Linked DNA regions of Dyadobacter chenhuakuii. Each later gene encodes a partner of the first gene's protein in a complex. Links are inferred from orthologs where the notes say so. Each region holds a gene or a part of one and is shown in the gene's direction. Other genes may lie near its edges.

Region 1 (6,075 bases):
CGATAACATTGTGATTACCGTTTTCGGCGGTGGCTATTCTTACGGGGCCATGCTGATTACGGTCTGATATTTATTTAAACAAAAAAATGCCCGCATCTCATCAATGCGGGCATTTTTCGTGTTTATTCAAATCCTTAATTCACTTCCGGCTCCGAGAACATGGCTGGCTTCCAGACATTGTTTTCAGGATTAATGTCAGGAAGACTGTGCTCAGGGTCAATAGTAACTGACCGGATCGGCTGCTGTGTAGCCGCCTTAAACGTCCAGCTTCCTCCGCGCTGCCAGATTTCAACCGGCAATTCGACGCGCGTTTTCTTACCGCTTATTTCTTCAATGTCGATTTTAGCCGGCATTGCCCATTGATCCAGGTTTTCAATGGTTATAAAAGAACCTTTTTGCGGATTTTGCTCAACATAAGTTACGCCTTTGACGCCTTGGTCGAGCTTATAATTTTCAAAGAACCATCCTTTCCAGAACCAGCCCAGATCCTCACCGGCTGCATCTTCCATCGTACGGAAGAAATCGTAGGGAGTCGGATGCTTGAAAGCCCAGCGCTGCACATATACTTTGAATGCATAATCGAAACGCTCTTTGCCCAAAACCTGCTCACGCAACATTTTCAGACCAAGCGCAGGTTTGTAATAAGCTTCCCAACCCAGGTTCACTGCCTGCACTACATCCGGGATCGTCATGATCGGGTCCGCTTTCTGGCGGAAAATGATAGGCGCAAGACGCTGCATATCATTCATCTGCGCGCTTTTATACTCACCATTATTAAAATTATCTGCGGACAGGAAGTTGATAAATGTGTTAAATCCTTCGTCCATCCACGCATATTTACGCTCGTTGTTACCTACGATCATCGGGAACCAGTTATGACCAAACTCGTGGTCCGTTACGCCCCAGAGATCATCTTTACGGCTTTTGCTGCTGCAAAAAACAATTCCCGGATACTCCATCCCGCCTACAATTCCAGCCACATTGGTTGCAACCGGGTAAGTGTACTCATGCACATAACCTGAGTAAAATTCAATGCAGCCTTTCACGTATTCCGTCGAGCGGCCCCAGCCGTCCAATCCGCCGTCTTCTGCCGGATAGACCGACTGTGCAAGGGCTGTTTTACCTTTTGGCAAGTTCATTTTTGCTGCATCCCAAACAAATGCTTTGGAAGTTGCCCAGGCAATATCACGCGCCTGCAAGCAACGGAAACGCCAGGTAAGGGTTCCCGACTGTTTCGGCCTTGACGCAGGGTTGGTAACTTCTTCTGCGCTGCGGATCATAACAGTCTGATCGCTTTTTGCCGCATCAGCCAGTCTTTTCCGTTGTTCTGCTGTAAGCACATCATTCGGGTTCAGCAATTCGCCTGATCCAACCACAATGTGGTCCCAGGGCACAGTAACATTGTATTCAAAATCACCATATTCCAGGTAAAACTCGCCTGCGCCCAGGTAGGGAAGCAAATTCCAGCCTTCAATGTCGTCAAACACGGCAACGCGTGGATACCACTGCGCCATTTCATAAACAATCCCGTTTTTCGTTTCCAATGTTCCCATCCGGTCTGAGCCGTACTCAGGGATTTTGAAAGAATATGCGATCTTGATTTTGATCACATCACCATTCGGCTTTACAGGCGTTGCAAGCCTGATCTGCATGCGGGTATCGGTGATTTTATAAGTGGCTTCCACAAAACCGCCTTTCCCCTGCTGAACAGTAACGGCTCTAATCGAATCTCCTCCGCTGAAACCGGTGTTACCAAACCTGCCGCCGGTTACGGGAGTTGTTTTTCCCCCGCGCGATTGATCATTGAATGCATTCTGGTCCAGTTGAAGCCAGATGAATTCAAGTGATTCCGGGCTATTGTTCTTATAAGTAAGCTCAACATCGCCGCTAACCATTCCCTTTGCCTCGTCAAGCGCAACATTGATCTTGTAATCGGCACGGTTTTGCCAGTATTTCGGACCGGGAGAGCCGCTGCCCGTCCGGTATTCATTACCAGGCTGAAAATTAAATAAAGGGTGAAAAAGCACGTGTGAATCGTATTTCACTTTTTCCTGCTCTTGTGCGTGGGCGTTAAAAAATCCAAGACCTGCCATCAAGAACAAGCTCAGACGAAATATGGATATTTTCATTCTATTGATAAAATTTGAAAAATATGTGTTTGTAAACGAGCAATATACGGCTTTTCGCCTTTTTTAATATAAAAAGTTTCATTTTTGCTAACCGGTAGTTACTTTGAAATATTACCGGTTACATCGTAAAAAATGCCATGCGCAAGCGTCTCTCCGTTGAAGACTACACAGCCGGAATCCTCGCCGGAGATCGGATCATGCTGAGCCAGGCCATTACGGTCACGGAAAGCAGGTTACCGGCAGACAAGGAACTTGCTGCTGCTATTCTGAAAGAGACGCTGCCCCATTCCGGCAATGCATTTCGGATCGGGATAACGGGCGTTCCGGGTGTTGGGAAAAGCACATTTATCGAATCTTTCGGCACCTATCTGACCTCCTTAGGAAAGCGGGTGGCCGTTTTGGCGGTTGATCCCAGCAGCCAGAAATCCCGGGGCAGCATCCTGGGCGACAAAACGCGCATGGAAAGGCTCTCTCATAATCCTTTGGCCTACATTCGCCCTTCGGCGACGGGTTTGTTTCTTGGGGGAATCGCCCGGAGCACGCGCGAGATTATGCTGCTTTGTGAAGCGGCGGGTCATGATATTATTCTGATCGAAACCGTGGGCGTTGGGCAATCTGAAACATTGGTCAAAGGCATAACGGACTTTTTCCTGCTCCTTATGCTGGCTGGTGCGGGTGATGAATTGCAGGGAATTAAAAAAGGGATCATGGAAATGGCAGATGCGATCGCCATCAACAAGGCGGATGGGGATAATGCGCAAGCGGCGGCTCTGGCGGTTTCGGCTTATCAGAATGCATTGCATTTGTTCCCAAAAGCGGATTCCGGTTTTCCCACAGAAGTGCTCACATGCTCTGCATTACAGGAAAATGGAATGGAAGCGATCTGGAAACTGATCCGGGAATTTGAGAAAACGACGAGGGCCAATGGTTTTTTTGACCAAAACAGACAAAACCAAAATCTGAATTGGATGCACGACCTTATCAGGCAATCATTGGAAAATCAGTTTTTCAGTGATGCCGCTGTAAAAACAAAGCTGACATCATTGGAAGAGGCCGTTCGTGATGGAAGGGAACTGCCCGATTCAGCTGCGGAAGATCTGCTTAGAACATTCCGGAACGTTAAATCATAAAAACTTTAAGCAAAAGCATTTTTAAAGTATGTTTGGACGTTAATCTTAGCGTTACTAAACTAAACCAACCATTACTGCCCGATTATGAAGATCTACACCGCATTAAGCAAATTAACCCTCCTGACATTCCTGCTAATGGCTTTCGTTGTGACTGCCTGCAAAGACGATGAAAAAGAGCCAGATCCTGTGGAAGATACAAATCCGATAGTGGGAAGATGGCAATTAACAGCTGTAACACCTGAAACTCCCGGAACGACGATTCCAGCATTGGCATTTATTCAAACTGCTGCCCCTTGTTTCCTGGAATTGAAACTGACTTTTAATCCCAATAACACTGTCACCGCAGCAGATTGCCCTACGGCCGTTTCTGCAATTGATCCTTTTGTTCCCGTTGGAACTGATGCTAAATGGAAAGTAGCCGGTGACAAACTAACATTAAGCAGAGGCACAACCAGCCAGGAATTTAAGATCACACAAACGGCTACGAACCTTACAGTTGTCGTTAACACGCAGACAGATGCAACCAAGCCGGCTGTTAATGCGCTGCTGATCTTCAAAAGACTTTAATATCATTCCAATTCTTACTATTGCCCTGCCTTTAAAGGCAGGGCAATTTTTTTAGCTGGTGTGGTCGCATACTACAAGCCATTTGCCATTGATCTTTTTCCAGAGTAATGTGTAATGTCCTTCGATGTCGCCTTTTTCGGGCCGGGTCAGGTGAAACTTCCCAACCAGAAATGCCACGTCCTTGCCTGGAAATGTGAGGTTCAGGTAAGTAAATTTTAATGTTCCCATCGTCGCACGATCCGGGTAGCGCTTCAAATAACCTTCGTGCGTGGCTTTGTAGCCATAAGTTATGCCGGCCTTTCCAACGAACATCAGCGAGTCCGATTCCCAGTAACCGTTCATAAACGAATCAATGTCGCCGCGGTTCCAGTCGGCCATCTGGCGGTTCATGGTTCCGTAAATGGTTTCCTTGTCTTTCGAAGTCTGTGCTTTTGCAAACATTGAAATCGTGATCAGGATGAGGGTGAAGAGCCGGTTTCTCATAATTTTTGCGGATTTTTGTAAATCGTTTCCTGATTTTAAATATACACGAAAGAAACAAGGGAAGCGTTTGCAAGACAAAAAATCCAAATCAGAAATATCAGAATGAGTAAGTTTGACGATATATTTAAAAAGCTTGACCGTCAGAAATATCCGTTTATCGATGGGCTTTATTACTTATTCATTGTCGTTTTCCTGCTCATTTTGTTCCTATTCTTCGCCTGACCTGTGAACAAGCCTTCCTATCTGTTTATTCTGAATCCCAACTCCGGCACTTCGATTGGCAAGAACGCCGGTGAGGTGAAACGGGCTATTGAAACATTTGCGCAAAAAAACGGAGCGGAGGCTAAAATACTTTTTACAGAAGAAAGGGCGCATGCAACAACATTAGTAAAAGAAAACCTGGGTTTACAGCCCTGGAACGCCATTGTTGCCGTAGGAGGCGATGGGACTGTCAATGAAATTGCACAGCCGCTTGTGCATACGGAGCAGCCGATCGGCATCATTCCGCTTGGCTCGGGCAATGGCCTAGCGCGTCATCTGGGCATTCCGCTTACATTGGAAGCTTCTCTGAAAAGGCTTTTTGAGAATAAAATAATCACCATCGACAGTGCGCAAATTAATCAAATTCCCTTTTTCTGCACCGCCGGAATGGGTTTTGACGCTTATGTAGGGCATTTGTTCAGCCAGCAGCACCAGCGTGGACTGTCTACATACATTAATGTTTCGTTTCAGTCGTATTGGAGTTATAAGCCCCAGAGTTTCCGGTTGAATGGTGTGGAGACTCATGCTTTTTCCCTGTCATTTGCCAATGCAGGTCAGTTTGGAAATAATGCCTGGGTCGCTCCTCAGGCCAGTTTGCAGGACGGTTTACTCGACATTTGCACCATTAAGCCATTCCCGAAATGGTATGGTACATCCCTGGCATATCAGCTTTTCACCAAACAAATGAAGGCTTCGCGTTACATTGATTACGCACATATGACTGAGGCTGTGGTGGAGACGGATGTGCCGCCAATGATACATTACGACGGAGAGCCGTTTCAGCTTGATACAACGAGAATTGAAGTTAAAATTAGACCGCAGAGCCTGCGAGTAATTGTCTGATGTCAAAAAAGAACCGCACAGGAGTCATATATTCCACAAACCCTGACTTCGAATACAACGATTCCGGAGCCGACGAACCGGATACATTACCCGCTGCACAGCAGGACCTGAGGATCTGGCTGGATCGCAAAGGCGGTGGAAAAGTAATTACGATTATAAAAGGATTTATTGGCACCAATGCAGACATGGAAGCCTTGGGAAAACAACTAAAAGCGCTTTGCGGAAGCGGCGGAACTGTAAAGGACCAGGAAGCCCAGATCCAGGGCGATCACCGCGATAAGGTGATCAACTGGCTGGTTGGGAAGGGTTATAAAGCTAAGAAAGCGGGAGGCTAGCTTTTTTTTGCCTAAATCCCCTGAAGGGGACTTTACATACGAGATGAGAAAGTCCCCTTTAGGAGATTGAGGGCCTAAAGAACCTTATTCGTGTCTATCTCCGTTGGAGCAGGCAAATTGGATGGGGGTGGCTGCGGCAACTGGTTTGAGCGCACATTTTCCAGCACTTCCACATTGGTTACGAAATATTTGGTATCACCATTCCAGGGCAGTGTAAAGAATTTTTCTTCGTAGGTAAGTGAAACGCGCTGCCCGTTTTTGATAGCTTCTTCGAGCTTAGCGATCGCATCTTTATTTTTTGCGCTTACAGAAAACACCCATTCCGAA
Region 2 (5,333 bases), 1.7 Mb from region 1 along the record:
TTCAGCCCTTCCGATAAAAACGCCTGGGAACAACGGGCTGACAAAGAATTGAAAGGAAGGCTTAAAACACTATCTGATTGGACAATCGGGGCTGATCTGCATTTGGAACCTTATGTGACGCGATCGGAAATTGCTCCTGAAAAAATGGCGTCTATGCAGGCTTGTCAGAAAAAAACACCAGGCTGGCAAAACTTGCCTATGGTGAAATTCTCAGAACCGCGCGCAACCAATGCAGCCATGAAGCATGCCCTGGAAAACGGCGCAGATGCGATTATGCTGGACCTTGGAAATGCCAGCATAGCACATTGTGAATTCCCGAAATTGCTTCACGGAATCCGGTTAAGCGACACCGCTATTTATTTTCAAACACAGGAAAATGCTACGGACGTTTTCAAGGAAATATCCAAAAACGCCGGTTATTATCTTAAAGGCGGCATCGCATTCGACCCGGTCGCCCACCAGATGCGCACGGGAAAATCAATTGGTAACAGCATTGACGCTATTATTTCTGTTCTAAACCAAAGCCGCAACATGCGGGAATTTCGGGCCTATATGGTTGAGGGTCATTTATTTCACAACAATGGCGCGACACCAGTGCAGGAACTGGCCATGCTGATTTCGGCCACTGTCAATTACCTGGATCTGCTTACAGACAGAGGGATTTCACCGTTAACGGCCTTCAACCGCGCCCTTTTCTCCATTTCCATTGGCACCAACTTCCTTTCGGAAATCGCCAAATTAAGAGCATTCCGGTTTTTATTACGAAAAGTTTCAAACGCCTATCAACTGCCTGCTGAGCTTTGCACGCCATTTATACAAGCGCAAACATCAACATTTAATGATGCCGCATCCGAGCCTTACACCAACATGATCCGCTCTGCCTCCGAGGCCATGAGCGCAGTAATGGGTGGATGCAATGCATTGACAGTGAGGCCATACGATGAATCAGCCAACAAGCAAAGTGACTTTTCAGCACGGATCGCGCGCAATGTATCCTCCATTCTTGCCCACGAAAGTGCATTGACGTATGTTGCGGATCCGGCGGCGGGCTCATACATGCTCGAAAAAATGTCCCTGGATATGGCCGCCAGGGCTTGGGAGTTGTTTTTGGAAATGGAAGAATCGGGAGGTTCCGAAGCATCCGTGTTAACCGCATCAAAGCCATGAAACCGGATTTCAGGAACATTCAGACGACCCATCATAACGAATCCGCTCAGCCAGAGGAACGGGCTGGCAAATCTGTGTTTACCTCAGAAGGAATCAGATTAAAAAGCATTTATAACCAAAATGATCTCGAAGACGCCGAACATTTAGCATTCGAAGCCGGAATTCCACCGTTCGTACGTGGGCCTTATGCGAGCATGTATCTGGAACGACCGTGGACAATTCGTCAATATGCCGGCTTTTCGACTGCTTCCGATTCCAATGCATTTTATAAGCGCAACCTTGCCGCTGGCCAGAAAGGCCTTTCTGTTGCATTTGATCTGGCCACGCATCGAGGATATGATTCGGATCATCCGCGTGTCACCGGCGATGTGGGCAAAGCCGGTGTTGCGATTGATACGGTGGAGGATATGAAAATGCTTTTTGACCAAATTCCGCTGGATCAAATGTCGGTTTCCATGACCATGAATGGGGCTGTTATTCCGGTTATGGCCTTTTTTATTGTGGCTGCGGAAGAGCAGGGCATTAAGCCTGAGTTATTGTCAGGAACCATTCAGAATGACATTTTGAAGGAATTCATGGTCCGGAACACCTACATTTATCCCCCAGCGCCTTCCATGCGGATTGTGGGCGATATTTTTGCCTATACTTCCCGTTTCATGCCAAAGTTCAATTCCATCAGCATCAGCGGTTATCACATGCATGAAGCGGGCGCGCCCGCGCACATTGAGCTTGCCTATACGCTTGCAGACGGATTGGAATACATCAGGACCGGGCTGAACGCGGGCATCGCGATTGATGATTTTGCACCCAGGCTGTCATTTTTCTGGGGCATAGGGATGAATCATTTCATGGAAATCGCCAAGATGCGTGCGGGACGGCTGCTTTGGTCAAAGATTGTAAATCAGTTTAATCCCAAAAATGAAAAATCGCTGGCATTAAGGACACATTGCCAAACAAGCGGTTACAGCCTTACCGAACAGGATCCGTATAACAATGTTACCCGGACAACGATTGAGGCCATGGCCGCCGTCATGGGGCACACGCAATCGCTGCATACCAACTCGCTCGACGAAGCCATGGCGCTTCCCACCGACTTCTCTGCCCGCATTGCGCGCAATACACAGCTTTTTATTCAGCATGAAACGGATCTTTGCAAGGCCGTGGATCCATGGGGCGGCTCCTATTATGTCGAGGATCTGACAAAAGAGCTCGCAGAAAAGGCCTGGCAGCTGATTGAGGAAGTAGAAAAACTCGGCGGCATGACCAAAGCCATAGAAACCGGACTGCCGAAGATGCGGATCGAAGAAGCAGCGGCAAAAAAGCAGGCCCGCATTGATTCGGGCAAGGACATTATTGTGGGGGTTAATAAATTCAAAACAGAAAGCAAGGAGACATTTGACATTTTACAGATTGATAACCAGGCAGTTCGGCTGTCGCAGATCGCTTCTTTGAATAAAATAAAAGAGGAACGAGATTCGCAGGCAGTTGCATTGGCGCTGAATGCTATCACGGAAGCCTGCAAGCAAAAGGGCGGCAAGGACATGTCTGTAAATTTGTTGGCGCTGGCCATCGAGGCGGCGCGCAAAAGGGCTACATTGGGTGAAATTTCTGATGCGATGGAAAAGGAATTCGGACGTTATAAATCAACCATCCGGTCTGTTTCGGGTGTTTATCAGGCAGAAGCTTCGGATGATGAAAATTTCCGGGCAGCGCTGCAATTGTCTGATCAGTTTGCGGAAATGGATGGCCGGCGTGCACGGATATTGGTTGCAAAGATGGGCCAGGACGGCCATGACCGAGGGGCCAAAGTGATTGCAACGAGCTTCGCCGACCTCGGCTTTGACGTGGACATTGGCCCGCTCTTCCAGACGCCTCAGGAAGTCGCCAAACAAGCAGCAGAAAATGATGTCCATGTAATCGGCGCATCGAGTCTGGCAGCAGGTCACAAAACACTTATCCCGGAACTCATCGCCGAGCTTAAAAACATTGGCCGGGAAGACATTATGGTGATTGCCGGTGGCGTTATTCCGGCGCAGGATTATCAGTTTCTTTATGATGCGGGTGTTAAAGGCATTTTCGGCCCCGGAACCATCATCTCAATTGCCGCACAAAAGATCCTGAAAGAACTCATGCAATCCTAGGACGCTTAATTTACGCTTCCAAAAACAAGGGAAGTGCAATTTCCTCCGAAGCCAAACGAGTTGGAAAGCGCATAGGCCACTTTTTTATCCTGAATCAATGCAGCAACCGGTTGCGCCTTGTGTGAGCTCATGGCCGTTTCCACGTGTAAACTCGGGAAAATCTCATCGTGGACGATGCTTAATATGCTGAAAATGGCCTCCACCGCACCAGCCGCTCCTAATGTATGCCCCGTGTAAGATTTGGTAGAGTTAAAAGGCGGAATTTCTTCGAATAACCGCGACATTCCGGTTAGCTCAACTTCATCATTGTTGGGCGTCCCCGTTCCGTGGGCATTGATATAGTCGATGCGATTGAAGCCAATCCCCGCCGATTCGATGGCTTCACGCATGGAGAGCATGGCGCCTATGGCATCGTCGGACATGGCCGAAGGGTGATGCGCATCATTTGCATTGCCATATCCGGCGACTTCCGCATAAACGCGTTTATCACCAACGACGTCCTCCGCTTCCAGCACAAGATAAGCCGCCGCTTCTCCCAGATTAAGCCCATCCCGGTTTTCATCGAATGGCTTACACGCGGAAGCAGATAAGATTTTAAGCGAATTGAAACCATTAACCGTGTATTTGGCAAGACTATCCACGCCGCCGACGATAACCCTTTTTGCCCGTCCGGACCGGATCAGTCGCGCGCCCATTAAAATGGCATTGGCAGATGACGAACAGGCTGTGTTAATGGTGTCGGAAAAGCCTCTGATGTTATACTTTTCGAGTAATGTAATGGTGTGCGCTGCGCAATTGTATGATTCCAGATATTCCGATCCGCTCGTTTTCAGATTGGCATCTTCATAGAGCTGATCAGTGAGGCACATTCCGCCGACTGTTGTTGCGGAGATGAATGCTGTATCAAAAGATGAAAGCTGGTCTGCGGAAAGATTAGCGTCTTTAATTGCCTCGTCGAATGCCTTGGTAGCAAGCAGATCGGTGCGCGTGTAACCTACGCTATCCTGCAAACCGAGCATTTCCTTCAGCCGTTCGTTGCTGCACGCAATTTCACCGAAAGGAAGTAATGCGGCATAGCGGGAATCAAAATGTGCTGCGGCGGTAATGCCCGTTTTTCCCTGGCGCAAACTGGCGTGGTTCTCCGAAAGGTTTTCACCAATGGCTGATATAATGCCCATTCCGGTCACCAACACCTTTTTCATATTCAGGCCGTTTTTGTATTTGCTAAAATGTATTCAGCCATGTGGTTTACATCCACAAGGATTTTTCTTCCCTCGGCAGGATTGGTGATTTTGATCCCGTACTCTCTTTCAAGAAGCACCACCAGTTCCAGCGAATCAATTGAATCCAGGCCCAGGTCGCCTCCGAAAAGGGGTTCGTCATCCTTAATGTCCTGCGGATTAATGTCAAGTAAATTCAAATATTGTACAATCTGACCTTTAATGACGGGTTTTAAACTTTCTATGTCCATAATTTCTTTTCTGAATTCAAACTTAAATAATTCTTTCCATCCTAAGCTTAAAATAAGTGGCAAGTTGACAAAGCAGGATAAATATCCCTAAAAAGGCGAAGACATTTTTGAGCTCCTGCCAGCTTCCGCCTTTGAGGAAAAGAATGTAGAAACCTTCCAGGCACCAGTGCAGAGGTGAAAAGTTGCTGGCAAACTGCATAAAACCAGGCATAACGAATGTAGGCACCAGGATACCGCCTATTGCCCCGAAAATAATAATGGAAATCGCTCCGAAACCATTTGCCTGCTGCTCGGTCCGTGCATAGGCGCCGATCATCAATGCATAACTCACGGCGGCCATGCTGCTGATCAGGATCACGCAGGCGAATGCAAAAAGGTTAGTAGGAATGGTTAGTTTGGGAAGTCCGAGCTCGGGAAGTATCCATATTCCCATGGAAAATGTCAATGCTACCTGCACCACTGCTACCAGCACGTAAATGGCCATTTTACTAAACATCACCAGCATAAATGTCGTAGGCATGGTTTTCAGTCGCAGAAAACTGCCGTTAATGCGC

Evidence for each region.
Region 2: the proteins of meaB (region 1) and scpA are in contact, whole or in part, in a crystal structure (PDB 8DPB), measured with the Methylorubrum extorquens proteins. The link is inferred for Dyadobacter chenhuakuii from one-to-one orthologs. Residues at the interface, in SOR26638.1 of Methylorubrum extorquens: Arg20, Ala21, Ala24, Arg25, Thr28, Ser32, Arg33, Arg34, His37, Thr98, Gly99, Gly100, Ser101, Ile102, Leu103, Lys106, Thr107, Ala110, Ala113, Ile114, Asp115, Arg116, Ala118, Phe119, Ile120, Arg121, Pro122, Pro124; in SOR27001.1 of Methylorubrum extorquens: Glu577, Glu578, Asn579, Asp580, Gly581, Arg582, Arg583, Arg585, His596, Ala604, Ser605, Ala608, Asp609, Gly611, Phe612, Asp613, Val614, Asp615, Ile616, Gly617, Pro618, Leu619, Glu625, Arg628, Gln629, Val631, Glu632, Asn633, Asp634, Glu661.

What each region holds. Positions count from the first base shown.
Region 1 is NZ_CP098805.1:4,290,116-4,296,190, forward strand. Bases 1,435-4,262 are described here. They hold meaB (methylmalonyl Co-A mutase-associated GTPase MeaB), read left to right. Parts: upstream 1,435-2,266; coding sequence 2,267-3,259; downstream 3,260-4,262. Other genes in these bases: NFI80_RS17765 (M1 family metallopeptidase), read right to left, coding at 1,435-2,129; NFI80_RS17775 (lipocalin-like domain-containing protein), read left to right, coding at 3,344-3,826; NFI80_RS17780 (YybH family protein), read right to left, coding at 3,878-4,262. Also shown: NFI80_RS17760 (3-oxoacyl-ACP synthase III family protein), read left to right, coding at 1-67; more of NFI80_RS17765, read right to left, coding at 135-1,434; more of NFI80_RS17780, read right to left, coding at 4,263-4,309; NFI80_RS17785 (diacylglycerol/lipid kinase family protein), read left to right, coding at 4,535-5,413; NFI80_RS17790 (translation initiation factor), read left to right, coding at 5,413-5,748; NFI80_RS17795 (DUF8785 domain-containing protein), read right to left, coding at 5,823-6,075. UniProt on the Escherichia coli protein: Binds and hydrolyzes GTP. Likely functions as a G-protein chaperone that assists AdoCbl cofactor delivery to the methylmalonyl-CoA mutase (MCM) ScpA and reactivation of the enzyme during catalysis.
Region 2 is NZ_CP098805.1:5,983,749-5,989,081, reverse strand. Bases 737-3,735 are described here. They hold scpA (methylmalonyl-CoA mutase), read left to right. Parts: upstream 737-1,163; coding sequence 1,164-3,308; downstream 3,309-3,735. Other genes in these bases: NFI80_RS25125 (beta-ketoacyl-[acyl-carrier-protein] synthase family protein), read right to left, coding at 3,314-3,735; NFI80_RS25135 (methylmalonyl-CoA mutase family protein), read left to right, coding at 737-1,167. Outside these bases: more of NFI80_RS25135, read left to right, coding at 1-736; more of NFI80_RS25125, read right to left, coding at 3,736-4,510; NFI80_RS25120 (phosphopantetheine-binding protein), read right to left, coding at 4,513-4,779; NFI80_RS25115 (ABC transporter permease), read right to left, coding at 4,802-5,333. UniProt on the Escherichia coli protein: Catalyzes the interconversion of succinyl-CoA and methylmalonyl-CoA. Could be part of a pathway that converts succinate to propionate.